Regions from separate parts of the Streptomyces sp. NPDC006435 genome, predicted to be linked through region 2. Evidence: riboswitches for the same ligand, from Rfam matches in the RefSeq annotation. Region 2 holds a riboswitch; each other region holds the start of a gene.
The links. A riboswitch is a leader RNA that binds a small molecule or an ion and turns the genes downstream of it on or off. The one in region 2 is predicted to bind cyclic di-AMP.
Positions count from the first base shown of each region.

Region 1 (5,571 bases), on a different contig from region 2:
CCGGTCGCTGGGGCGAGCGCCTGGGGAGCGCTGAGCGTGTCGGTCATCGTGCGGTTCCGATCAACAGTGATGGTGATTCGAGCGCGGGAGCGGTATCGCCTCCAGACGAGGACGTGATGAGTGGTTTCGGCGCTCCCAGCGCGACATGCAATCCCGACGAGTTCCGTAGGTCAAGAGCTGTTCACCTTCGGAATTCGTTGTCCATGGATGCTGATTCGACGTTTTTGCGCTAACAGCGCTTCCCTCTCCGGGGATCGGCGGGTACGGGAACCGCAGCCGTCCCGGGAGGAATGTTTCGCCCGTATCCGCATGCCGGAAGGCCCGGTGGGGCGGGCCGGGAACGAGGGGCCCGGCGGTCGCGGGTCGCGCATCGGCCGTCTTGGTGCCAGCCTTGAGTCATGGCTTGGGCGTCATGGACGACTCGCAGTGTGTTCTCCGGGCACGGCGGCGTGCTCACGGACGAGATCGGCGTCCTGTCCGGGGACCTGACCGTGCATACCACCTGGGCGGACGACACGGCCCAGATCACCGTGCAGTACACCGGCGCGATCGACTGGTTCACCATGTCGGGAAGCCCCGTGCCGTGCTGTTCGGAGGAGGACAGCAGACACCTGCACGAGACGGCGGTGCGGGCGGTCCGGGAGGGCGGGGCGGCGACCGTCCCCGCGTCACCGAACAGGGAACCGGGACCGGCCGCGTAGCGCCTTTGGAGCCGCCCGCGGGCACACCACTCCCGGACGGACGCGCCGACCCGACCGCGCCGCACGGTGCCGACGGTTTCACGAAGCCGGGGACTCACGGGGTCGGCGGTTTCACGAAGCCGGGGATTCACCGACCGCTCCGGGCTCCCGCAGCGCCGCGGCGACCAGGCCCGCGATCTCGTCCCCCGGCACGTCGCCACCGTTCACCAGCCGGTCGAAGACCAGCCCGTCCACGCAGGCCAGCAGGGTGAGGGTGCGCCCCTCGGCGTCCGCCACACCCCGTGCGTCCAGGAACTCCCGCACGATCTCCCGTGCCGCGTTCCGGCGCGGTACGAGGATCTCGCGCAGTTCCGGATGGCACACGCTCTCGACCACGCACGCATAGCGGGCGAGCGACCGCCGACGCCCCTCACCGGTGAGCCGTTCCGCGACGAACGCGGCGAGCCCGTCCGCGAGTTCGCCGGGGGTCCGCGGCACCGGGGCCCGCTCCCCCGCCTCCCGCAGCTCCGCCTGGTCCCGTTCGACGAGCCGCCGGACGAGCCCGGTGAGCAGGGCCCGGCGGGTGCGGAAGTAGGCCGAGGTGGTGCCCGGGGGCAGACCTGCCGCCCGGTCCACGGCCCGGTGGGTCAGTCCGCGCATCCCCTCGTCGGCCAGCACCTCGATGGCCGCGTCGGCGAGAACGGTGCGTCGATCGGTACTCATCCCCTCTTTCTACACCCGTTTCTACACCTGTAGAAACGGGGTAGTACCCTCCTTCTACAGCTGTAGAAGACCGGGGACGTGACGGTACGGGACGAAGGAGGGGCCTGCATGGGCGGCAGCGCGGTGGTGGTCGGCGGGGGCATCGGCGGACTGGCCGCCGCGATCGGGCTGCGCCGCGCCGGCTGGGAGACGACCATCGTCGAGCGCGGCGCCGGACCGGACGACGCGGGCGCGGGCATCTCCCTGCACGCGAACGGCATCCGCGCGCTGGACGCCCTCGGTGTCGGGGCCGAGGTGCGCGCGGCCGCCCGCCCCCAGTACACCGGCGGCACCCGGACCCCGGACGGACGCCTGCTGGCGCGCATGGACGGGGCGGCCCTGGAGCGCGAACTGGGCACCCCGATCGTGGGCATCCCCCGGGCCGTGCTGCACCGGCTGCTGCGCGCGGCGCTGCCCGCCGGGTCCCTGGTCACCGGGGCCGAGGTGACCTCCGTCGACCGCTCCGACGCCTCCCGGATACGGCTCGCCGCGAGCGGCACCGTTCTCGAAGCGGAGCTGGTCGTGGCCGCCGACGGAGTGAACAGCCGGTTGCGCGCGCAGCTCTTCCCCGAGCACCCCGGCCCGGTCCACAGCGGTTCGACGGTGCTGCGCGCCATCACGGAGTCACCGGTGGAGCTGAACACCGACTTCGAGCTGACCTGGGGCCGGGGGGCCGAGTTCGGTCACATCGTGTTCGCGGACGGCCGGGCCGAGTGGCACGCGGTGTTCAACTCACCCGCCGGGGTGCGTCATCCGGACCCGCTCGCCGAGGTCCGCCGCCGGTTCGGCGACTGGCACGACCCCATTCCGGCCCTGCTGGCGGCGACCCGGCCCGGCGCCGTGCTGCACCACGACGTCAACGAGCTGGTCACCCCGCTGCCCTCCTACGCGGTCGGGCGGGTCGCCCTCCTCGGCGACGCCGCCCACGCGATGACCCCGAACCTCGGCCAGGGCGCCTGCCAGGCTTTGGAGGACGCGGTGTCGCTGGCCGCCGCGCTCCGCGCCGGGCCCTCCGTCGAGTCGGCGCTCCGCCGCTACGACGCCGAGCGCCGCCCCCGCAGCCAGTCGGTCGCGAGGGCGGCTCGTCGGGCGGGCCGGATGGGGCAGCAGCTGTCGCATCCCGCAGCGATCGCGCTGCGCGACGCGGCGCTGCGGCTGGCGCCGTCGCGGGTCACCGTCCGCGCCGTACTGCGGCACGCCGACTGGGCGCCCCCGCGACCGGACTGACCACGCGGTGTGTCAGTAGGCCCCGTTGACGTTGTCGATGGACCCGTACCTGGCGGCGGCGTAGTTGCACGCCGCCGTGATGTTGGCGACCGGGTCGTAGCTGTCCATCGACGTACCGGGCACGTGGTAGGCGCGGAACGTGGGGTCGATGACCTGGAGAAGCCCCTTGGAGGGCGTGCCGGCGGCGGCGTTGGAGTCCCAGTTGTTGATGGCCCGGGGGTTGCCGGAGGACTCGCGCATGATGTTGCGGTGGATGCCCTCGTAGCTGCCGGGAATGCCGTGCTGGGCCATGATGGCCAGCGACTCCTTGATCCAGCCGTCCAGATCGTTCGTGTACGCCACGGGCTGTGCGGCGACGACGGCGGACTGCGCCGGTGTCGCCGACGCCGTTCCGGCGACGGCCAGCGGGAGCACGAGGGCGGCCACGCCCGTGCCCACGGCGATGAGACCCCGGACCGGCGGGACGGGCCTGCGACGACGGTACGCACCCTTTGCGAGCATGGTGAATTCCTCTCCGTCGCCTACGAGGTGAGCTGTCGGGTTCGGGCTGGAGATGCCCGGCCGCACACGAATGCGGCTTCACCCCGAGCCGTTCCGGATACCGGATCGGCAGCTTGCCTGGGTCCCCCGTTCCTGCCGTGCACGAGTGAGTCGGATTGCCGGACAGCGGCAGGATTCGGCGTTCCGTCCGGATTGACGGTGACCGTAGGCGAGAAACACCGAAAGGAACAAGACCCCGAATTCCGCACGCAATTCATTCACAAGATCGAATTGCCGATAATTCAGTAACGCACTTCACATCGGGCGACAGCATTCCCTTGCAGGAAAAGGGAACCGGCCCACCCGGGATGACATCACGGGCATCGGGCGTGATGCGCGCCACGTGGTCACAAAAGGCGCATTTCAAATGCCATCGAATAAGGGCAAAAGGTGCAGATGCCCTCTTGTGGTCCGGCGGGTGAAATAGAGCAGAACGCCCGCGGGATCACGTGCCCCTCGCCTGGATTCCTCGCCCGGATTCCCCGGATGAGGAATCCGGGGAGTGCGGGCCCGCCGGGCAGGCCCGCACTCATGTCGGGATCAGAGCCTTCCGAGGATCTTGTTCATCTGCTCGATCTCGGCGGTCTGGGCCGTCACGACGGCCTCGGCGAGCTTCTTCGCCTCGGCGTTGTCGCCCTTCTTCTGCTCGTCCTCGGCCATGGTGACCGCGCCCTGGTGGTGGGCGATCATGAGCTGGGCGAACTTCTTGTCGAAGTCCTTGCCCTTGGCGGCCTTCAGGTCGCCCATGTCCTTGTCGGACATCATCCCGGGCATTCCCGCACCGTCCGAGCCGTGATCCATTCCGGGCATGTCACCCATCGGGGCTTCCGGCAGCGGCTTGCCCCACGACTTCAGCCAGCCCTTCATCGTGTTGATCTCGGGGTCCTGGGCCTGCTCGATCGCGGTGGCCAGCTTCTTGATCTCGGCGTCGGCGGCGCGGCCGTCGGCCAGCTTCGCCATCTCGATGGCCTGCTGGTGGTGCGGGATCATCTCCTGCGCGAACTTCACGTCCGCGTCGTTGAACGCACCGCCCCCGGCGGCCGGTGCGGAGGCGCTGCCGGAGCCGTGGTTCATGCCGGGCATGGACGAGCCGTTGGACTTCGTGTCGTCGGAGGAGCCGCACGCCGTGAGCGCCAGGGCGAGGGCGGCGACGGTACCGGCGGTCGCGAGTGCGCGACGGCGGCGGACAGCGGTGGGCAGGGAAACGCGCATGCTGGGTTCTTTCCAGGTGTACGCGCCACGTCGGTGGCACGCGGAACGGTTGGGGTCGTCCGACCGGTCCGGCCGCGGCGGGCCGGAACCGGCGGCCCCGTCACGTCCGCGCGACGCACACCTGGAGCAGCAGGTCCCTGCCGCCGAACGGCGGCCCCCGTCGCTCCGGCCCGCGCACGGCCGCCCGGCGCCCGGCAACACCCCGGGCCGCCAGGACCACCAGGCCCAGCGCGAGGAGCAGCGGCAGCACCCGGTCACGGGCCTGGGTGAACACGCACGACTCGCCACTCGCCGAGGGCAGGCCCTCGGCCGCCCGGACGGGAACCTCCCCGTGCTGCGCGGCGGCGTGGCCGGCCATCTCCATGGGCGCGGCGGGCAGCGGCCCGGACGGCTCCGGGGCCGTCGTCATCGCGTCGTGGCAGCCCCCGGCCGCGCCGACCGGGGCACCGTGCATGAGGAACAGTCCGCACAGGACGGCGCACAGCACGAGCAGCCGGGACACTCCCGGTGCGCGCGTCGTTCCGCGATCCACGGCTGCCTCGAACTCCTCGGTCGTACGGGTCCTGCGGTACGAGCCCCGACGATACCCCCACCGGGTTTGTCCGTCCCACCGCACCCCCTGCCGGACACCTTGCTCGGCTACCGTGCCCCCGGATCGGGCGCCCCCGCCGTCCGCGGACCTCCCGCACGGGGCGGCCGGCAGGAAGTGGAGCGATGAACGCATCGGCGGGAACAGGCGGGTTGAGACGCCGTCTGGGCGTGTTCGACGCCGTGGTGATCGGCCTGGGATCGATGATCGGGGCGGGTGTCTTCGTCGCGCCGGCGCCCGCCGCGGGCGCGGCGGGTTCGGGCCTGCTGATCGGCCTGGGCCTGGCTGCGGTGGTGGCCTACTGCAACGCGACGTCCTCCGCGCGGCTGGCCGCCCGCCACCCGGAGTCCGGCGGCACCTACGTGTACGGGAGGGAGCGCCTCGGCGACTTCTGGGGCCACCTCGCCGGCTGGGGCTTCGTCATCGGCAAGACGGCTTCCTGCGCGGCGATGTCACTGGTCGTCGGCTCCTACGTGTGGCCCGGCCGGGAGCACCTGGTGGCCGTCGCCGCGGTGGTGGCGCTGACCGCCCTCAACTGCGTCGGCGTGCACAGGTCCGCCC
Region 1 covers NZ_JBEXPY010000045.1:8,183-13,753, reverse strand. The annotation lists gene ABZZ04_RS31800 (APC family permease) at 1-47, opposite strand, end outside; gene ABZZ04_RS31795 (hypothetical protein) at 399-701, shown strand; gene ABZZ04_RS31790 (TetR family transcriptional regulator C-terminal domain-containing protein) at 813-1,403, opposite strand; gene ABZZ04_RS31785 (FAD-dependent monooxygenase) at 1,512-2,669, shown strand; gene ABZZ04_RS31780 (transglycosylase SLT domain-containing protein) at 2,682-3,170, opposite strand; cyclic di-AMP (ydaO/yuaA leader) riboswitch at 3,175-3,361, opposite strand; gene ABZZ04_RS31775 (DUF305 domain-containing protein) at 3,750-4,421, opposite strand; gene ABZZ04_RS31770 (hypothetical protein) at 4,522-4,953, opposite strand; gene ABZZ04_RS31765 (APC family permease) at 5,136-5,571, shown strand, end outside.
Region 1: linked by a shared signal. The riboswitch ahead of ABZZ04_RS31780 (transglycosylase SLT domain-containing protein) and the one ahead of ABZZ04_RS13245 (NlpC/P60 family protein) in region 2 are both predicted to bind cyclic di-AMP.

Region 2 (5,571 bases):
CCGCAGGCGGCGCTCCCCCGCGAAGCGTTCCGCGCTCCTCACCGTCGCCATTCCCTCCGCCTGCGTGATGAGCGTGGCCGGCATCGCGGCCGCCTCCGTCGGCGGACTGGGCGGCGAGGACAAGAAGGACGACGGCAAGACCACGATGGCGGCTCCCGACGCCGAAACCGTCAAGCCGGGCGTGGCCAACAACAAGCTGGACACCCAGCTGGCCAACCTCAGCGCCGACGCCGAGAACTTCGCCGACCGCGCCAGCCGCACCCAGGAACGCATCGACCTGCGGGAGCGGCAGGCCGCCGAGAAGAAGAAGCGCGAGGAGGAGGCCGCCCGCAAGGAGGCGCTGCGGCCCAAGTTCGTCATGCCGGTCGCCCAGCACACCCTCAGCGCGTACTTCGGCCAGTCGGGCGTCAACTGGATGTCCCGGCACACCGGCATCGACTTCCCCGTCCTCCAGGGCACGCCGGTGATGGCCGCGACGGACGGCACCGTGCGCACCCAGCTGAACAGCGCCTACGGGAACATGGCCATCGTCACCGCGGCCGACGGCACCGAGACCTGGTACTGCCACCTCAGCAGCACCAAGATCCGCTCGGGCCCGGTCAAGGCCGGTGACGTCATCGCCTACTCCGGCGACTCCGGGAACTCGACCGGCCCGCACCTGCACTTCGAGGTGCGTCCCGGCGGCGGCGCGGCGATCGACCCGCTGCCCTGGCTCCGCAGCCACGGCGTCGACCCGACCTGAGCCCGGAGCCCGCGGCCCGGGACATGGACACGAAATGGTTCTGCCCGCCACACCGTCGGTGTGGCGGGCAGAACCATTTCGTGCGGGTCCGGTGCTACAGCTTCTCGACCGGCGCGTACCGCAGCAGCAGCTTCTTCGGCCGGTCGTCCCCGAAGTCGACCGTGGCCTTCGCCTGGTCGCCGAAGCCCTCGACCGCCGTCACCGTGCCGAGGCCGAACTGGTCGTGCGTGACCCGGTCCCCGACGGCCAGCGTGACCGTCGGCTTGCTGTCCGAGGCCCGCCGCGTGGCGAAGCCCGAGGGGCCGGAGCGCGCGCGGGAGGAGGACAGCGACGAGGTGATCCCCGTCGTCGGCCCGGCCGGAGCCGCCATCGGCCCGGTCCGCTTCCACTCCAGGTGCTGGTCCGGGATCTCCTCCAGGAACCTCGACGGCGGGTTGTACGAGGGCTGCCCCCACGCGCTGCGCATCGCCGCCCGGGTCAGGTAGAGCCGCTCGCGGGCCCGGGTGATGCCGACGTAGGCGAGCCGCCGCTCCTCCTCCAGCTCCTTCGTCTGGCCCAGCGCCCGCATGTGCGGGAAGACGCCGTCCTCCAGGCCGGTCAGGAAGACCACCGGGAATTCGAGGCCCTTCGCGGTGTGCAGCGTCATGAGCGTGATGACGCCGGAGCCGTCCTCGTCCTCGTCGGGGATCTGGTCGGAGTCGGCGACGAGGGCCACCTTCTCCAGGAACTCGGCGAGCGTGCCCGTACCGGTGGCGACCGCGGGGGTGCCGTCCTCCGCGCCCTCCCCGGCCGCCGCCGCGCGCTCCTGCTCGAATTCGAGGGCCACCGAGGCGAGTTCCTGGAGGTTCTCGATCCGGGTCTCGTCCTGCGGGTCGGTGGACGCCTGGAGTTCGGCCAGGTAGCCCGTGCGTTCCAGGACGGCCTCCAGGACCACCGCGGGGCCCGCGCCGGACTCGACGATCGTGCGCAGCTCCTCCATCAGCGTGTTGAACCGCTTGACGGCGTTGGCCGACCGGGCCGCCATGCCGTACGCCTCGTCGACCCGGCGCAGCGCCTGCGGGAAGGTGATCCGCTCCCGCAGGGACAGGGCGTCGATCATCGCCTCGGCGCGGTCGCCGATGCCGCGCTTGGGCACGTTGAGGATGCGGCGCAGCGGGACGGTGTCCTCCGGATTGGCGAGGACGCGCAGGTAGGCCAGGATGTCCCGGACCTCCTTGCGCTCGTAGAAGCGCACGCCGCCGACGACCTTGTAGGGCAGGCCGACGCGGATGAAGATCTCCTCGAAGACACGGGACTGGGCGTTCGTGCGGTAGAAGATCGCGACGTCACCGGCTTTGGCGTCGCCCGCGTCGGTGAGCCGGTCGATCTCGTCCGCGACGAACTGCGCCTCGTCGTGCTCGGTGTCGGCGACGTAGCCGGTGATCCGGGCACCCGTACCGGCGTTCGTCCACAGGTTCTTGGGACGGCGGCTCTCGTTGCGTTCGATGACCGCGTTGGCGGCGGACAGGATCGTCTGCGTGGAGCGGTAGTTCTGCTCCAGGAGGATCGTGGTCGCGTCCGGGTAGTCCTCCTCGAACTGGAGGATGTTGCGGATGGTCGCGCCGCGGAAGGCGTAGATCGACTGGTCGGCGTCGCCCACGACGCACAGCTCGGCCGGGGCGTCGTTCTCGCCCGTCGGCCCGACCAGTTCCCGCACGAGGGTGTACTGGGCGTGGTTGGTGTCCTGGTACTCGTCGACCAGGACGTGCCGGAAGCGGCGGCGGTAGTGCTCGGCGACGTCGGGGAACGCCTGGAGCAGGTGGACCGTCGTCATGATGATGTCGTCGAAGTCCAGCGCGTTGGCCTCGCGCAGCCGGGACTGGTACATCGTGTACGCCTGGGCGAGCGTCTTCTCGAAACCGTCGGCTGCCTGGCCGGCGAAGGTCTCCTCGTCGATCAGCTCGTTCTTCAGGTTGGAGACCTTGGCCGTGAACGACTTCGGCGGGAAGCGCTTCGGGTCCAGGTCGAGATCGCGGCAGACCAGCGCCATCAGCCGCTTGGAGTCGGCCGCGTCGTAGATCGAGAACGACGAGGTGAAGCCGAGCTTCTTCGACTCGCGGCGCAGGATGCGCACGCACGCGCTGTGGAAAGTCATGACCCACATGGCGTTGGCGCGCGGTCCGACGAGCTGCTCGACGCGCTCCTTCATCTCGCCCGCGGCCTTGTTGGTGAAGGTGATCGCCAGGATCTGGCCGGGGTGCACCCCGCGCTCGGCCAGGAGGTGGGCGATCCGGTGGGTCAGCACCCGGGTCTTCCCGGAGCCGGCCCCGGCGACGATGAGCAGCGGGGAGCCCGCGTGCACGACGGCGGCGCGCTGCTCGGTGTTCAGCCCGTCGAGGAGCGCCGCGGGGTCGATGACGGGGCGGGGGGCACCGTCGCGGTAGTACGCGTCCCTGGGCTGCGGCGGCCCGTCGAACACGTCCCCGAAGAGCCCCTCCGGCACCTCTTCGGGTGCGGCGTCCTCGGGGGGCGGCGGGGGCTCTTCCTCCGAGTGCTGGAGGCCGGCCAGGAAACTGTCGTCAAAGAGGCTGCTCATCGCTTGTCGAGTCTAAGCCGCCGCACAGACACCCGGCGGGCCCTTGCCCAACCGCCCCCCGGCACCCGCACGCCGGACACACACCGGACACGCACCGGGAGCGGGTGCGCACACCGCGTGAGGGGTTCCGGCCCCCGGCCGCCCCCGCCACCCAGGTCACGAAAATGTATCGGGCATATCGAACATCGACCTTCCCAGCGGCACACCGGTTGGCTAGCGTGCACGACCGGGCCGCCCGTACCCCCTTTGCGGCGAACCACGCCGAGCGGGCGCCCGCGCCGAATCCGGACTGCCCTCGCGGGCGTTCGGAGCCGGGGACCCAACAGGCAGCACCGGGGTGAATCGGTCCTCATCCCCCACTGAACGGACCGTAGGGCAACCTTCCGTTCCGCCCGAACCCGACAGCTAACCCGGCAGGCGGTCCACGGAAGGAGATGCCCGACTTGGCATCGCACCGCAAACCGCGCCCCCGGACGTTCAGCAACGCACCGGCCGTCGGGCTCACCACGGCGGCGCTGGCGTCCGTGACCCTGCTCTCCACGCAGAGCGCCACGGCCGCGCCCGACCCGAAGCCCGGCATCGAGGACGTCCAGAAGAAGGTCGACGACCTCTACCGGCAGGCGGGCACCGCGACCCAGAAGTACAACCTGGCCAAGGAGGCCTCCACCGCCCAGCGCGCCAAGGTCCGGGCCCTGCTGGACGACGTGGCCGAGCGCGCCGACGAGCTCAACGAAGCGCGCCGGACGCTCGGCGCCTACGCCGCCGCGCAGTACCGCAACGGCTCCATCGCGCCGACCGCCACCTTCTTCCTGGCCGACGACCCGCAGGCGTACTTCGACCAGAGCCGGCTGATGGACCGGATGACCAGCCGGCAGCAGAAGGCGGTCACCGACTTCCAGGCCCAGCAGGCCAGGGCGGCGAAGAAGCGCTCCGAGGCGGTACGGAGCCTGGAGACCCTGACGACGACCCAGGCCACGCTGCGCACCAGCAAGCAGGACGTCCAGAAGAAGCTGGGCGAGGCGCGCACGCTGCTGTCGAAGCTGACCGCCGAGGAGAAGGCGCGGCTCGCGGCGCTGGAGCGGGAGAAGGAGGCGGAGGCCGGGCGCAAGGCCGAGGAGCTGGCGAAGCAGCAGGCCGCCGCCAAGGCAGAGGCGGACCGCAAGGCCGAGGAGGCCGCGAAGGAGGCGGGTTCCGGCAGCGGTACGGGTACAGGTACGGGCACCGGGACCGGCTCGGACAGCGACGCCACCAGCAGGACGGACAAGGTGCTCGCCTTCGCCAGGGCCCAGATAGGCAAGCCGTACGTCTGGGGCGCGACCGGCCCGGACTCGTACGACTGCTCCGGGCTCACCCAGGCGGCGTGGAAGGCGGCGGGCGTCGACCTCCCGCGCACCACCTGGGACCAGGTGAAGGTCGGCACCCGGGTCGCCACGGCGGACCTGCGGCCGGGCGACCTCGTCTTCTTCTACGACGACATCAGCCACGTCGGCATCTACAAGGGCGACGGGATGATGATCCACGCGCCGAAGCCCGGGGCCGACGTGCGCGAGGAGTCGATCTACTACATGCCGATCTACGGCAGCGTGCGCCCGGCGTAGCGGCCGTACCGCCCGGCCTCCGGCCGCCGGACGGGCTCGCCGCTCCGAGCCCGTCCGGCACACCGGGGCCCCCGCCCAGTGCGGCGGGGCAGCGACCGGGCCCGGGGCCGTGCGAACTCAGGGCCCCCGGGCGGGCCCGGGGCCGGGCAGGTTCAGGGCCGGCTCAGGTCCAGAGCGTGGCGATGAAGATGTTGGCGAGCGTCAGGCCGCCGACCGCCGCGAAGGCACCCTTGTCGACCGTCTCCTCGTCCCGCTTGACGTAGACGAGCGCGAGGATGGCGACCAGGATCAGCGTCTTGACCCCGATCTTGATGTTGTTCACGTGGCCGCCGTCGGCCTCGTTCAGCCCGACCAGCGCGACGCCGGTGACCAGCATGGTCAGCGCACCGTGCAGCATCGCCGGCACGAACCGGGCCGTGCCCGCGCCCATCGCCTTCATCTGGGTCAGGAAACCACCCAGCAGCGAGGCGATGCCGATGATGTGCAGGGCGACGAAGACATGAATGAGTACGTCCATGAGGCCGCAGCCTAGCCCCGCCCATATCACCACCCTGCAGGCAGGTGCGACTTCCCGGCTGCTTCACTCGTGTCTGTACCCAATGCCTCACTCTGGTGCATTTTTCTCGATCACTCGACGACATCGCCGCGCCAAATTA
Region 2 covers NZ_JBEXPY010000010.1:24,636-30,206, reverse strand. The annotation lists gene ABZZ04_RS13255 (M23 family metallopeptidase) at 1-742, shown strand, start outside; gene pcrA (DNA helicase PcrA) at 837-3,317, opposite strand; cyclic di-AMP (ydaO/yuaA leader) riboswitch at 3,584-3,753, shown strand; gene ABZZ04_RS13245 (NlpC/P60 family protein) at 3,752-4,915, shown strand; gene ABZZ04_RS13240 (hypothetical protein) at 5,079-5,432, opposite strand.

Region 3 (5,571 bases), on a different contig from region 2:
GCTGGCGCAGTTGCCGCACATCCGCCGGGTCGCGATCCAGACCAATCTCAGCAGTCGTACGGGGTGGCTGGCCGAGGCGGGCGGGGCCGGGCTCGGGAAGATCGCGCTCTGGTGCACGTACCACCCGGGGCAGACGCCGTACGAGAGGTTCCTCGGCAAGTGCCGGGAGCTGACCGCGATGGGCGTCCGGCACAGCGTCGGGATCGTCGGGCTCGACGAGCACCTGGCGGAGGCGCGGCGGCTGCGGGCCGCGCTGCCGGACGAGGTCTACCTGTGGGTGAACGCGGCGGAGGGCCACACCTACACGGACGAGGAGGCGGACCGCTGGACGGCCGTCGACCCGCTCTTCCCCTACAGCCGGCACCCGCACCGGTCGGCGGGGCTGCCCTGCCGGACCGGTGAGTCGGTCGTCTCGGTGGACGGGGAGGGCACGGTGCGGCGCTGCCACTTCGTGCCGGCGGAGCTCGGCAACCTCTACGACGGGAGCTACCGGCGGGCGCTCGGGCCGCGGGCCTGCCCGCTGGCGGTCTGCGACTGCCACATCGGGTACGTGCACCTGGAGACGCTGCCGCTGTACGACGTCTTCGCGGGCGGGGTGCTGGAGCGGATACCGGCGGCGTCGCCGCCGTCCCTCCTCGGACGGGCCTGAGAGGCCCGGATCCGTCCGTCGCACGGCCGGGTCCGGGCCGTCCGCTCCGTCCGGCGCCCGGTGGGAAGCATCCCTAGAGCGGCAGCAGGTCCGGCCGCTTCGCTTCGACGTGGTCGCCGGAGGACTCTCCGCGCAGCCGCCGTCCGATCCACGGCACCAGGTACTCGCGCGCCCAGTGGATGTCGTCGCGCCGCACTTCGAGCGTGCCGCGCTGGGCCTGCGGGGGCCATTCCTGGTCGGGGTCGGCCGGCACCTCCATGCCGAGGACCTGGGCGGCGCGCAGCGCGACCCTGGTGTGTCCCTCGGGCGAGAGGTGGAGCCGGTCGTCGTCCCAGGCGCGCCGGTCCTGGACGGACCGCAGCGACCACAGGTCGAGGACCGGGCACCCGTAGCGGTCCGCGACGGCCCGCACATGGGCGTTGTACGTGGCGATCTTGCCGCGCAGATGGCGCAGCACGGGGACGCCACGGGTGTCGAAGCCGGTGGTGATCATGACCGTCCCGACCGATCCGCTCAGGTCGGCGACCGCGCGCTCGAAGCGCTCGGCCACGTCGTCGGGGTCGGTGCCGGGGCGGATGATGTCGTTGCCGCCCGCGCAGAAGCTCACCAGGTCGGGGGCGAGTTCCTTGGCGCGCGGCACCTGCTCCTCGACGATCTGGTCGAGGAGGCGTCCGCGTACGGCGAGGTTGGCGTACCTGAAGTCCCCGTGGGGATCCGCGTCCGGTCCGGTGTCCGGGAGCTGGTCCGCGAGGAGTACCGCGAACCGGTCCGCCCAGCCGACGAAGGCCCCGTCCGGCCCCGGGTCGCCGACCCCTTCGGTGAAGCTGTCGCCGATCGCCGCGTACGACCCGATGACACCATTTCGGTTGATGACGCCACGTTGATTTTTTCTCGAATCGTCTGCCACAAGCGCTTATCCTGCACCGCTGAATGTGACCTACGCGACCGTAATATGGGGTTGACGGGAGGTGAGATAGACCACCCGGTCAGTTTTTGGCAAAGGGGGAATACGCCGAAGGGGCGGTGCGCCGCCGCGCACCGCCCCTTCCATGTCGCCGGGGTCGGATTCCGCCGTCCGGTTTCCCGGCCGTGCGGATCGGACGTGGATCCGTACGGATCAGACGTAGATGCCGTGCGAGGCCAGGTAGGCGATCGGGTCGATGTCCGAGCCGTACGCCGGACCCGTGCGGACCTCGAAGTGCAGGTGCGGACCGGTGGAGTTGCCGGTGGAGCCGGAGAGGCCGACCTGCTGCCCGGCGCTCACGCTCTGACCCGCCGAGACGGAGAGGGAGGACATGTGGCCGTACTGCGAGTAGCGGCCGTCGGCGTGCTTGATGACGACCTGGTTGCCGTACGCGCCGCCCCAGCCGGCGGTGACGACGGTGCCGGAGGTGATGGCCTTCACACTGGTGCCGGTGGAGACGGGGAAGTCGATCCCGCTGTGGCTGCCGCTGGACCAGTTGGATCCGGAGGCCCGGTAGTTGGTGGTGTGGTTGCCGGGAACCGGGTGGACGTAGCCGGAGCCGGTGCTCTGGGCGGCCGGGGCGGAGGTCGCGGCCTTGGACTCGGCGACGGGCGCGGACTTGACCGGGGCCGACTCGGCCGGGGCGGCCTGGGCCGGGGCCGACTTCTTCGCGACCGACGGCGCCGAGGGGGCCTTCGACGGGAGGGAGGAGCCGGTGCCCGTGCCGGTGGACGCGGCGCCGGCGGACGCCTTGCCGCCGAGGGTCAGCTTCATGCCCGGGAAGATCAGGCCGGGGTTCTCGCCGACGATCTGGCGGTTGTCCTGGTACAGCTTCTGCCAGCCGCCCTGGACCTTGTACTCGGCGGCGATCTTCGCCAGGTAGTCGCCGGTGACGACGGAGTACGTCGTGGTGGCGGGAGCCTGCTTCTGCGCGACCGGCTGGGCGTGCGTGGTGGTGACGGGGGCCTTCTGCGGCACGACGGCCGGGGCGGCCTGCTCCGCGGCGTGGGCGCCGGTGGCGCCGAGCAGCGGGAGCGCGATGACGGCGCCGCCGGCGCTCGCCGCGACGACGCCGCGGGCGATGGGGCCGGCCTTGGGACGACGGTGCTTACCCGATATGGGCATGAAGTGTTTCCTCTCCGGCGCCTGCGAGGTGAGCTGTCGGGTTCGGGCTGGAGATGCCCGGCCGCGCGAACGCGACTTCACCCCTAGCCGACCGGATACCGGTCGGCGGCTTACCTGGTTCCCCCGCTCCTGCCACGCGATCAGTGGATGTGAATTCCGGGCGGCGGCAGGATTGGGCGGTCCGTCCGGATTGACGGTGACCGTAGGCGAGCCGGGACGTCGAGAACAAGCCATGGGTTCCACCCCGGATTCCGCACCCGGGAAATCGGTGCGGAATTCCGGTCACACTCCGTGGATTAAGGATCATGCCTTTCCGCGCCGCGCACGGAATTCCCGACCGCCCCTTCGCCACACACCGTCACGGATATGATCCCGCTCACGAGCGGGCAACCATCTCCCCCGCACCCGGGGCAAGTTGCACCAAAAGGAACATTACGGACACACTTCGCAGGTCATCCCTTCCGAAGCCTCAGCACGCGCGCGTCGAGATCCCCCCGGAGCCCGGTGTGCAGTCCGCGGTGCAGCAGCACCGAACCGTGGTGCACCGCCCCCGTGTCCAGGCAGGTGTACGTGGCCCCGGGGTCGATCCCGCGCAGCCGCAGGGCCGGGGGCCGCTCCCGGTGGCGCTGGGTCTCCAGCCACATCAGGACCACGGTCTCCTCGCCGCGGACGTACTGGACCGCGCTGAGGCCGCCGTCCGGGGGGCGCAGCCGGTACAGCTCGCCGTGCTGCACCACCGGCCGGATCTCCTTGTACAGATCCACCCATTCCCGCGCCTCGGCGAGCTCCTCCCCGCTCCACTTCGCGAGGTCCCCGCCGATGCCGAGCACCCCGGCCATCGCACTCACGAAACGGAAGCGCAGGGAGCTGACCCTGTCGTTGAACTGGACGTTCGGACTGTCGGTGACCCAGGCGGCCATCACCCGGGCCGGGTGAATCTGACCGAAGCCCTCCTGGATGGCGAGCCGGTCCAGCGGGTCGGTGTTGTCGGAGGTCCACACCTGGTCCGTACGGGACAGGATTCCCAGGTCGATCCGCCCGCCACCGCCCGAGCAGGACTCGAACGCGACGGAGGGGTGCGCGGCCCCGAGCCGGTCGATCAGTGCGTACAGGCCGTCCACGTGCTCGATCCAGAGCTTCTGCGGATACTCCTCGCCCGGCCACCCCGCATCGGTGAAACAGCGGTTGAAATCCCATTTCACATAGTCGATGGGCGCGCTGGAGAGCAGGGTGTCCAGCTGCCCCAGGAGATATTCGCGCACATCGGCGCGGGCCAGGTTCAGCACCAGCTGATTGCGGTACTCGGTCCGCTTCCTGCCCGGGAAGTGCTGCACCCAGTCGGGGTGCGCACGATAGAGATCACTGTCCGGGTTGACCATTTCCGGTTCGACCCAGATACCGAACTGCATGCCGAGTGCGTGCACTTCGTCCGCGAGCGGCTTCAGCCCCTCGGGAAAGCGGTCCGGATTCGGCGTCCAGTCGCCGAGCCCGGCCCGGTCGCTGGTCCGCCGCCCGAACCACGCGTCGTCCACGACGAAGAGTTCCACGCCCACCCCGGCGGCGCGGGCGGCGAGGGCGCGCTGCTGCTCCAGCGAGACGTCGAAGCCGGCCGCCTCCCAGGAGTTGTAGAGCACCGGCCGGAGGCTCTCCGCGTCCGGGACCACATGGGCCAGCTGCCAGGCGTGCCAGGCGCGGCTCGCCCCGCCGAACCCCCGCCCGCTCCACAGACCGGCGAACACGGGTGTGGTGTACGACTCCCCCGGGGCGAGCCGCAGCAGTCCGGAGTCGTCGTGGCCGGCGCCGCCGGTGATCTGCACGAGCCCGTCGGGAAGCCGCTGCACGCAGATCCGCCACGACCCGGACCAGGCGAGCGCACAGCCGTACACCTCCCCGCTCCCCTCGGTCGCCGTGCCGTCGGCGTCCAGCGCGACCCACGGCAGGTGCTGGTGGCCGGTGTGGCCGCGCCTGCTGGAGGTGACGCTCTCGCCGTGCATCAGCTCCGCCCGTTCGAGCTGCGACTCCGCCGCCCAGCGCCCGTGCAGCCGGCTCAGCCGCCATCCGTCGCGGGCGGGCAGCGACCAGGCGGCCGCGTCGGCCCGCAGCAGTTCCAGCGGCGGGCCGTCCGGTCCGGCGTGGGTGACGGTGGCCCAGCGCTCGACGACGTCGGAGTCCGCCCGCATCCGGTAGTGCAGCGTGAGGGCGAGCCGGTGCACGGCGTCGGTGAAGCCGACGCGCAGTTCGTCCCCGTCCACCACGGCATCGGCGAAGGACCACTCGGTGCCCCTGACCTGCGGGGTGCGCACCGAGAGGGCCGGGCGGGCGAACCTGGGGCCGCCCTCCACGGGGTACTCCTCGCGCCCGTCGAGCCAGGACTCGAAGGCCCGGGAGGACGGCTCCGGCTCCTGGGCCAGGGACTCGGCCGCCGCGAGGGAGAGCTTCGGCCCCCAGTGCAGATGGATCAGCTCGTCCCGCTCGGTGAGGCGCAGCGCGTAACTGCTGTCCGCCCCGGTGAGCATCCAGACCCGGCCCGTATTGCCCGTCTCGATCATCGCTTCCCCACATTCCAACAGTTCCGCACATCATCGAGCATCACTGGATACCGGGCAACGGCCAGTGGGCAATTCACCGGTCGGACTGGCTGCCGGAGCAAGGGAGTTCACCGGGTATCGACAGGAAATGGCCGAGATGATTGCCTGAGGAACCCATGTCGTATCGTCGCGAGGGTTGGCCTTGCCGGCGACTCGCGCCGGTCCCAGACACTCCAGGAGGCGCCGTGACCCAGCAGTTGCCGCAGATCCCGTCGACGGAACCCGAACTGGCGGGCGTCCGCAAC
Region 3 covers NZ_JBEXPY010000011.1:84,575-90,145, reverse strand. The annotation lists gene ABZZ04_RS14305 (STM4011 family radical SAM protein) at 1-649, shown strand, start outside; gene ABZZ04_RS14300 (SGNH/GDSL hydrolase family protein) at 723-1,556, opposite strand; gene ABZZ04_RS14295 (peptidoglycan DD-metalloendopeptidase family protein) at 1,767-2,738, opposite strand; cyclic di-AMP (ydaO/yuaA leader) riboswitch at 2,742-2,894, opposite strand; gene ABZZ04_RS14290 (alpha-galactosidase) at 3,191-5,287, opposite strand; gene ABZZ04_RS14285 (tyrosine-protein phosphatase) at 5,512-5,571, shown strand, end outside.
Region 3: linked by a shared signal. The riboswitch ahead of ABZZ04_RS14295 (peptidoglycan DD-metalloendopeptidase family protein) and the one ahead of ABZZ04_RS13245 (NlpC/P60 family protein) in region 2 are both predicted to bind cyclic di-AMP.

Region 4 (5,571 bases), on a different contig from region 2:
CGAAGAAGCCGTTGAGGTCCTCGGTGGCCCGGGGCAGGAAGTCGCGGTACCAGCGCAGCACGTCGCGGATCCGGTCGGCGGGCCAGAGCGTGACGGCGACGCCCACGGTGTCCACCGGGTGCATCCGGAAGGTGAAGGAGGTGACGACGCCGAAGTTCCCGCCGCCGCCGCGCAGCGCCCAGAACAGGTCGGGGTGGGAGGTCCCGCTCGCCGTCACCGGGGTCCCGTCGGCCAGGACGACCTCCGCGGCCAGCAGGTTGTCGATCGTCAGGCCGTACCTGCGGGTGAGGTGGCCGTGGCCGCCGCCCAGGGTGAGGCCGCCGACGCCGGTGGTCGAGAGGATGCCGGACGGGGTGGCCAGCCCGAAGGCGTGGGCCGCGTGGTCGAGGTCGCCGAGGGTGCTGCCGCCGCCGACCGTGGCCGTGCGCGCCGCGGGGTCGATGTGCGCCCAGCGCATGGGCGAGAGGTCGATGGTGATGCCGTCGTCCACCAGGCAGAGGCCCGCCCCGCTGTGGCCGCCGCCGCGGACGGCGGCCACGAGTCCCTCGTCGCGGACGAAGTCGACCGCGGCCATGACGTCCGCCGTGTCGGCACACCGGACCACCGCCGCGGGACGTCTGTCGATCATGGCGTTGTAGATCGTGCCGGCCGGGCGGTACTCCGGGTCCTGCGGGCCGATGACGGGGCCGCGCAACGCGGTCCGCATCGCGTCCAGGGGTACGGGTACGGGTGCGGTGCCGTTCATGGCCTGGCCACCCCTCGTGCGTCGAGGTCGGGATGGCGGTCGCGCCCCGCCCGGCACCCGGCGGGGGAGGCCGGGGCCCGGTGTCCGGGGCCGCGGACGGGAAGGCCGCCGTGGGCTGATGCCTCAAGCCTCCGCCCGGCCCCGCGACCCCGCCAGCCCGCCGGGCCGGGCGGAGGGAGACATGCGCGCCCGGGGAGCCCCGGCCCTTCGGACGGGTCCAGGCTCAGACGAGGAGCTTCGTCTTCGCGCGCTGGTACTCCTCGTCCGTGATGGCGCCCCGGTCCCTGAGATCGGCGAGCTTCGCCAGGTCGTCGACGTGGCCGCTGCGTCCCGGGCCGTCCCCGCCCGGGGTGCCCGCCGCCTCCCGTACGTACGCCTTGAAGGCCGCGTCCCGGTCCTGGGCCTCCTTGATGTCCCGCCTGCTCATGGACTTGCCGCGCACGATCACGTACACCAGCACCCCGATGTACGGCAGCAGCAGCGTCAGGACCAGCCAGCCCGCCTTGCCCCAGCCGCCGAGGTCGTGGCTGCGGAAGATGTCCGTGATGACCTTGAAGAGCAGGAACAGCCACATGACCCAGAGGAAGAACCAGAGCATGGTCCAGAAGAGGTCGAGCAACGAGTAGTCGTCCACGGTTCGCTCCCGATCAGTGCGATGCCGCCGCGTCGGTCAGCCGGTCGATGAAACAGTCATATCACCGCATATCGACAAGCGCGCGCCGTCCGGGGCCAGGTCCGGGCAGGGGTCCGACCCCTCGCCCGTCGGTGCGGTCCGTGTGCCGGATGCGGCCCGGGTGAAGCCCCGGGGAACCCGAGTGGTCATGGGAGCGCCGGGAATGGCGTAGAGTGGTGTTCACCGACGCGGGGTGGAGCAGCTCGGTAGCTCGCTGGGCTCATAACCCAGAGGTCGCAGGTTCAAATCCTGTCCCCGCTACTGAAGAGTCAGGCCCGGCACGCATGCAGCGTGCCGGGCCTGACTCGTTTCGTTCTCCCGCCCAGATCCCTCCATTGGCCGATGAGCGGTCGCCGCGTCGTTCCGTTCCGGGGAGTCTGGGGGCGGGGCGCGGTTCCGTCCGCAGCCGCGGACGTACCGGGCAGGAGACCAACGGGTGGTGTGGAAGCGGGAACAGCGGCGCGGCGGGCACGCCGAGGGCGGCGTCGGCACCCGGCGGTTCGTGCGGGCGATGCCCGCCCTGATGATCATCGGCGGGCTGGTCTTCGACGCCTTCACGCCGCCGACCTTCACCGCCATCCCGCTGTTCGTCGCGGCGCCGCTGATCGCCGCCCCGTTCTTCTCGCTGTCCAGCACCGTCCGCACCGGTATCGCCTCGATGCTGGCCGTCATCGCGCTGCGGCTGTCCAGCAGCACGCTGCCCGAAGTGGTGCCGCTGATCGAGCTGCTGACCCTGGCCACCGTCTCGGTCCTCGCGGTCGTGATCAACACGGTGGTGCGGCGCGGCAACGAGCAGCTGGCCTCCGCGCGGGCCATCGCGGAGACCGCCATGCGCGCGGTGCTGCCGAAGCCGTCCGAGCGGATCGGCGGACTGCACGTGGCGGCGCGTTACGTGGCGGCGCAGGCGGACGAGTTCGTCGGCGGCGACCTGTTCGCCGTGACGGACACCCCGTACGGGGTGCGCCTGGTGGTCGGGGACGTGCGGGGCAAGGGCCTCGAAGCCGTGGGGACGGTGGCGGTGGTCATCGGGGCGTTCCGCGAGGCGGCGGAGCAGGAGCGCTCGCTGGAGGGCGTGGCGTGGCGGCTGGAGCGGGCGCTGGCGCGGGAGGAGACGAGGAGGGGCGGGCTCGACGCGCTGGAGGGGTTCATCACCGCCGTGCTGGCGGAGATCCCGTCCGGGCTGTCCCGGGTGCGCGTCGTCAACCGCGGCCACCCCGAACCGATCCTGCTGCATCCCGACGGGGCGCTGGAGGTGCTGAGGCCCACCGAGCCCGCGCTGCCGCTCGGGATGGGCCTGGGCGCGTGGTCGCAGCGGACGGACGAGTGGGACCTGCCGGCCGGGACGACCCTGCTCCTGTACACGGACGGCCTCTCCGAGGCGCGGAACGTCGAAGGGGTCTTCTACGATCCGGCGGACCGGCTGCGCGGGCGGATCTTCCCGGGGCCCGAGGAGCTGCTGTCCGCGCTGACCGACGACGTGCGCCTGCACACGGGCGGCGAGACGACCGACGACATGGCGCTGCTCGCGGTCATGTGTCCGGCGGAGGGTCAGCCGGACCGGCGCAGGACCGTGCGGATCGTCGGCCTGGAGGAGGCGTGAGGGGAGGCGTGAGGGGAGGCGCGGGAGGAGGATGCGGGAATGGTTGCGGGGTGGGCGCGGGGCCGGTTCCGTTCCTTCCGTTCGCGATGCCACCGTACGTAATCGAAAGGCGCCGCTCCGCATAACGTTTGACGCAACGTCAGAAACGGGATAATGACTGAGGTGCGGTCAACTCATACGTTTTCATTGAGTTATGTCCCGTAAAGTCCAGGCCAAAGACGTGAACGATCAGTGGGAACAGCTTGGAATGCGGCCCCGGTGTCTATTAACGTTCGATAACGCAGCGCGGTCGTCCCAGCCGTCGCCAGTGGCGGCACCGTGCGCGAGCGCCGAATTCCGCAAGGGAACCGGGGAACCACCTATATGGGGTGAATCGGACGCCTGTGTCTCGTGAGAGGCAGAGGAGCCCGTAGGAGACCTTCCTGCTCCGAACCCGTCAGCTAACCCGGTAGGCGAGAAGGAAGGAAAGGAGTGCGCCCCCGTGGCGTCCAACAAGCCTGCCCCCGAGGTCCCGTCCCGGTTCACCCCCGACTACGGCTTCGGCTCCGACTTCCCCGCGCAGCGCGGCTCCGACTTCGGTTCCGACGCGGCGGCCACCGGGACGGTGACGACGGCGTACGGCAGCGACTACGGCACCGGCCATGGCGGCGACTTCACCACCGAGTTCAGCGGTGACTTCAACGACGGCTTCGGCGGCGACTTCCGCGCCGAGGGCAACGGCGGCGAGCCCGCGCGCAGCCTGGAGGAGTGGAACCCCACCGAGGAGTCCGTCCGCCCCGTGCGCGGCCGGCACCGCGTCGCCAAGCAGCGCAGCGGACTCGCCCGCAGTTCGACGGTGCTGGGCGTCGGCGTCATCGCGGCGGTCGGTGCGGGCGGCATGGCCACCGCGCAGAGCAAGCCGCCGGTCTCCATCTCCGTCCCCGACTCCATCACGGAGAACCTCCCCGACGCCGCGTCACTTCCCGGCGTGGGCGCACTGTTCTCCGACGACTCGGACAAGGACGCGTCCGAGGACGTCACCGCCACCGCCCCGCTGACCTCCGCCGGCATCACCGTCGCCGAGGCCGAGCAGGGCAGGACGGACGCGGGCGAGGCGCTCCGTGTCCGCATCCTCCAGCAGGCCGAGCAGCAGCAGGACGCGGCCGTCGCCGAGGCCAAGGCCGCCGAGGAGAAGGTGGCCGCCGAGAAGGCCGCCGCCGAGGCGAAGAAGCAGCAGGACGAGGCCGAGGCCAAGGCCGCCGCCGAGAAGAAGAAGGCGGAGGAGGAGGCCAAGAAGAAGGCGGAGGCCGCGCGGCTCGCCAAGCTCGCCGCCAGCTACGCCGTTCCGACCTTCTCGTACACGATCACCTCGACCTTCGGGCAGGCCGGTTCGATGTGGTCCTCCGGCCACCACACCGGCCTCGACTTCGCCGCCCCGACCGGAACCCCGATCAAGGCCGTGCACAGCGGCACGATCAAGTCGGCCGGTCTGGCCGGTTCGTACGGCTACCGCACGGTGCTGGAGCTGGAGGACGGTACGGAGATCTGGTACTGCCACCAGTCCTCGATCGGCGTCGGCGTCGGCCAGAAGGTCACCACCGGCGAGACCATCGGCCGGGTCGGTGCGACCGGCAACGTGACCGGACCGCACCTCCACCTGGAGATCCACACCCCCGACGGCACGGGCGTCGACCCGATGGCCTGGCTCCGCGGCAAGGGCCTCAACATCTGAGGCGACCCGGCCCGACCCGGTCCACCGGCCCATGAACCCCGGCAGTCCTGACGCTCACCCCCCGACGTCAGGGCTGCCGGTTCGTCTTGAGCGGCACAGGACCCGGAACCCGGAACGGCAGTCCCGACCGGGCCGACGGGCCGACGGGCCGACGGGCTGTCGGGGACAGCGAACCCGAACGAACCCGTCGGGAACGACGAACCCGCAGGAAACAACGAGCCCGTCGGAATAGCGGGCCCGTTGGAATTCGTTGATCCACTTATGACTTCTCTTCGTAAGCTGGGCTCCTCCGACCTCCAGGTCTTCCCGCTCGCACTCGGTGGCAACGTCTTCGGCTGGACCGCCGACGAGGCGCAGTCGTTCGCCGTGCTGGACGCCTACGTCGAGGCCGGGGGCAACTTCATCGACACCGCCGACGTGTACTCGGCCTGGGTCCCGGGCAACGAGGGCGGTGAGTCCGAGACCGTCATCGGCAAGTGGCTCGCCGCGCGCGGCAACCGTTCCGACGTCGTCGTCGCCACGAAGGGCGGCGCCCACCCCGAGTACAAGGGGCTCTCCTCCGCCACCGTCAAGGCCGCCGCCGAGGAGTCGCTGCGCCGGCTCGGCACCGACCACATCGACCTCTACTACACGCACTTCGACGACGAGACCGTGCCGGTCGAGGAGATCATCACCGCCCTGGACCAGCTGGTGAAGGAGGGCAAGGTCCGGGAGATCGCCGCCTCCAACATCAGCGCCGAGCGGCTCCGGGCGTCCCTGGACTTCTCGGAGCGCGAGGGGCTGGCGCGCTACGTCGCCCTCCAGCCGCACTACAACCTGGTCTCCCGCGACACCTACGAGGG
Region 4 covers NZ_JBEXPY010000001.1:445,829-451,399, forward strand. The annotation lists gene ABZZ04_RS02010 (FAD-binding oxidoreductase) at 1-745, opposite strand, end outside; gene ABZZ04_RS02015 (SHOCT domain-containing protein) at 969-1,379, opposite strand; tRNA gene ABZZ04_RS02020 (tRNA-Met) at 1,606-1,679, shown strand; gene ABZZ04_RS02025 (PP2C family protein-serine/threonine phosphatase) at 1,858-3,018, shown strand; cyclic di-AMP (ydaO/yuaA leader) riboswitch at 3,336-3,488, shown strand; gene ABZZ04_RS02030 (M23 family metallopeptidase) at 3,500-4,729, shown strand; gene ABZZ04_RS02035 (aldo/keto reductase) at 4,991-5,571, shown strand, end outside.
Region 4: linked by a shared signal. The riboswitch ahead of ABZZ04_RS02030 (M23 family metallopeptidase) and the one ahead of ABZZ04_RS13245 (NlpC/P60 family protein) in region 2 are both predicted to bind cyclic di-AMP.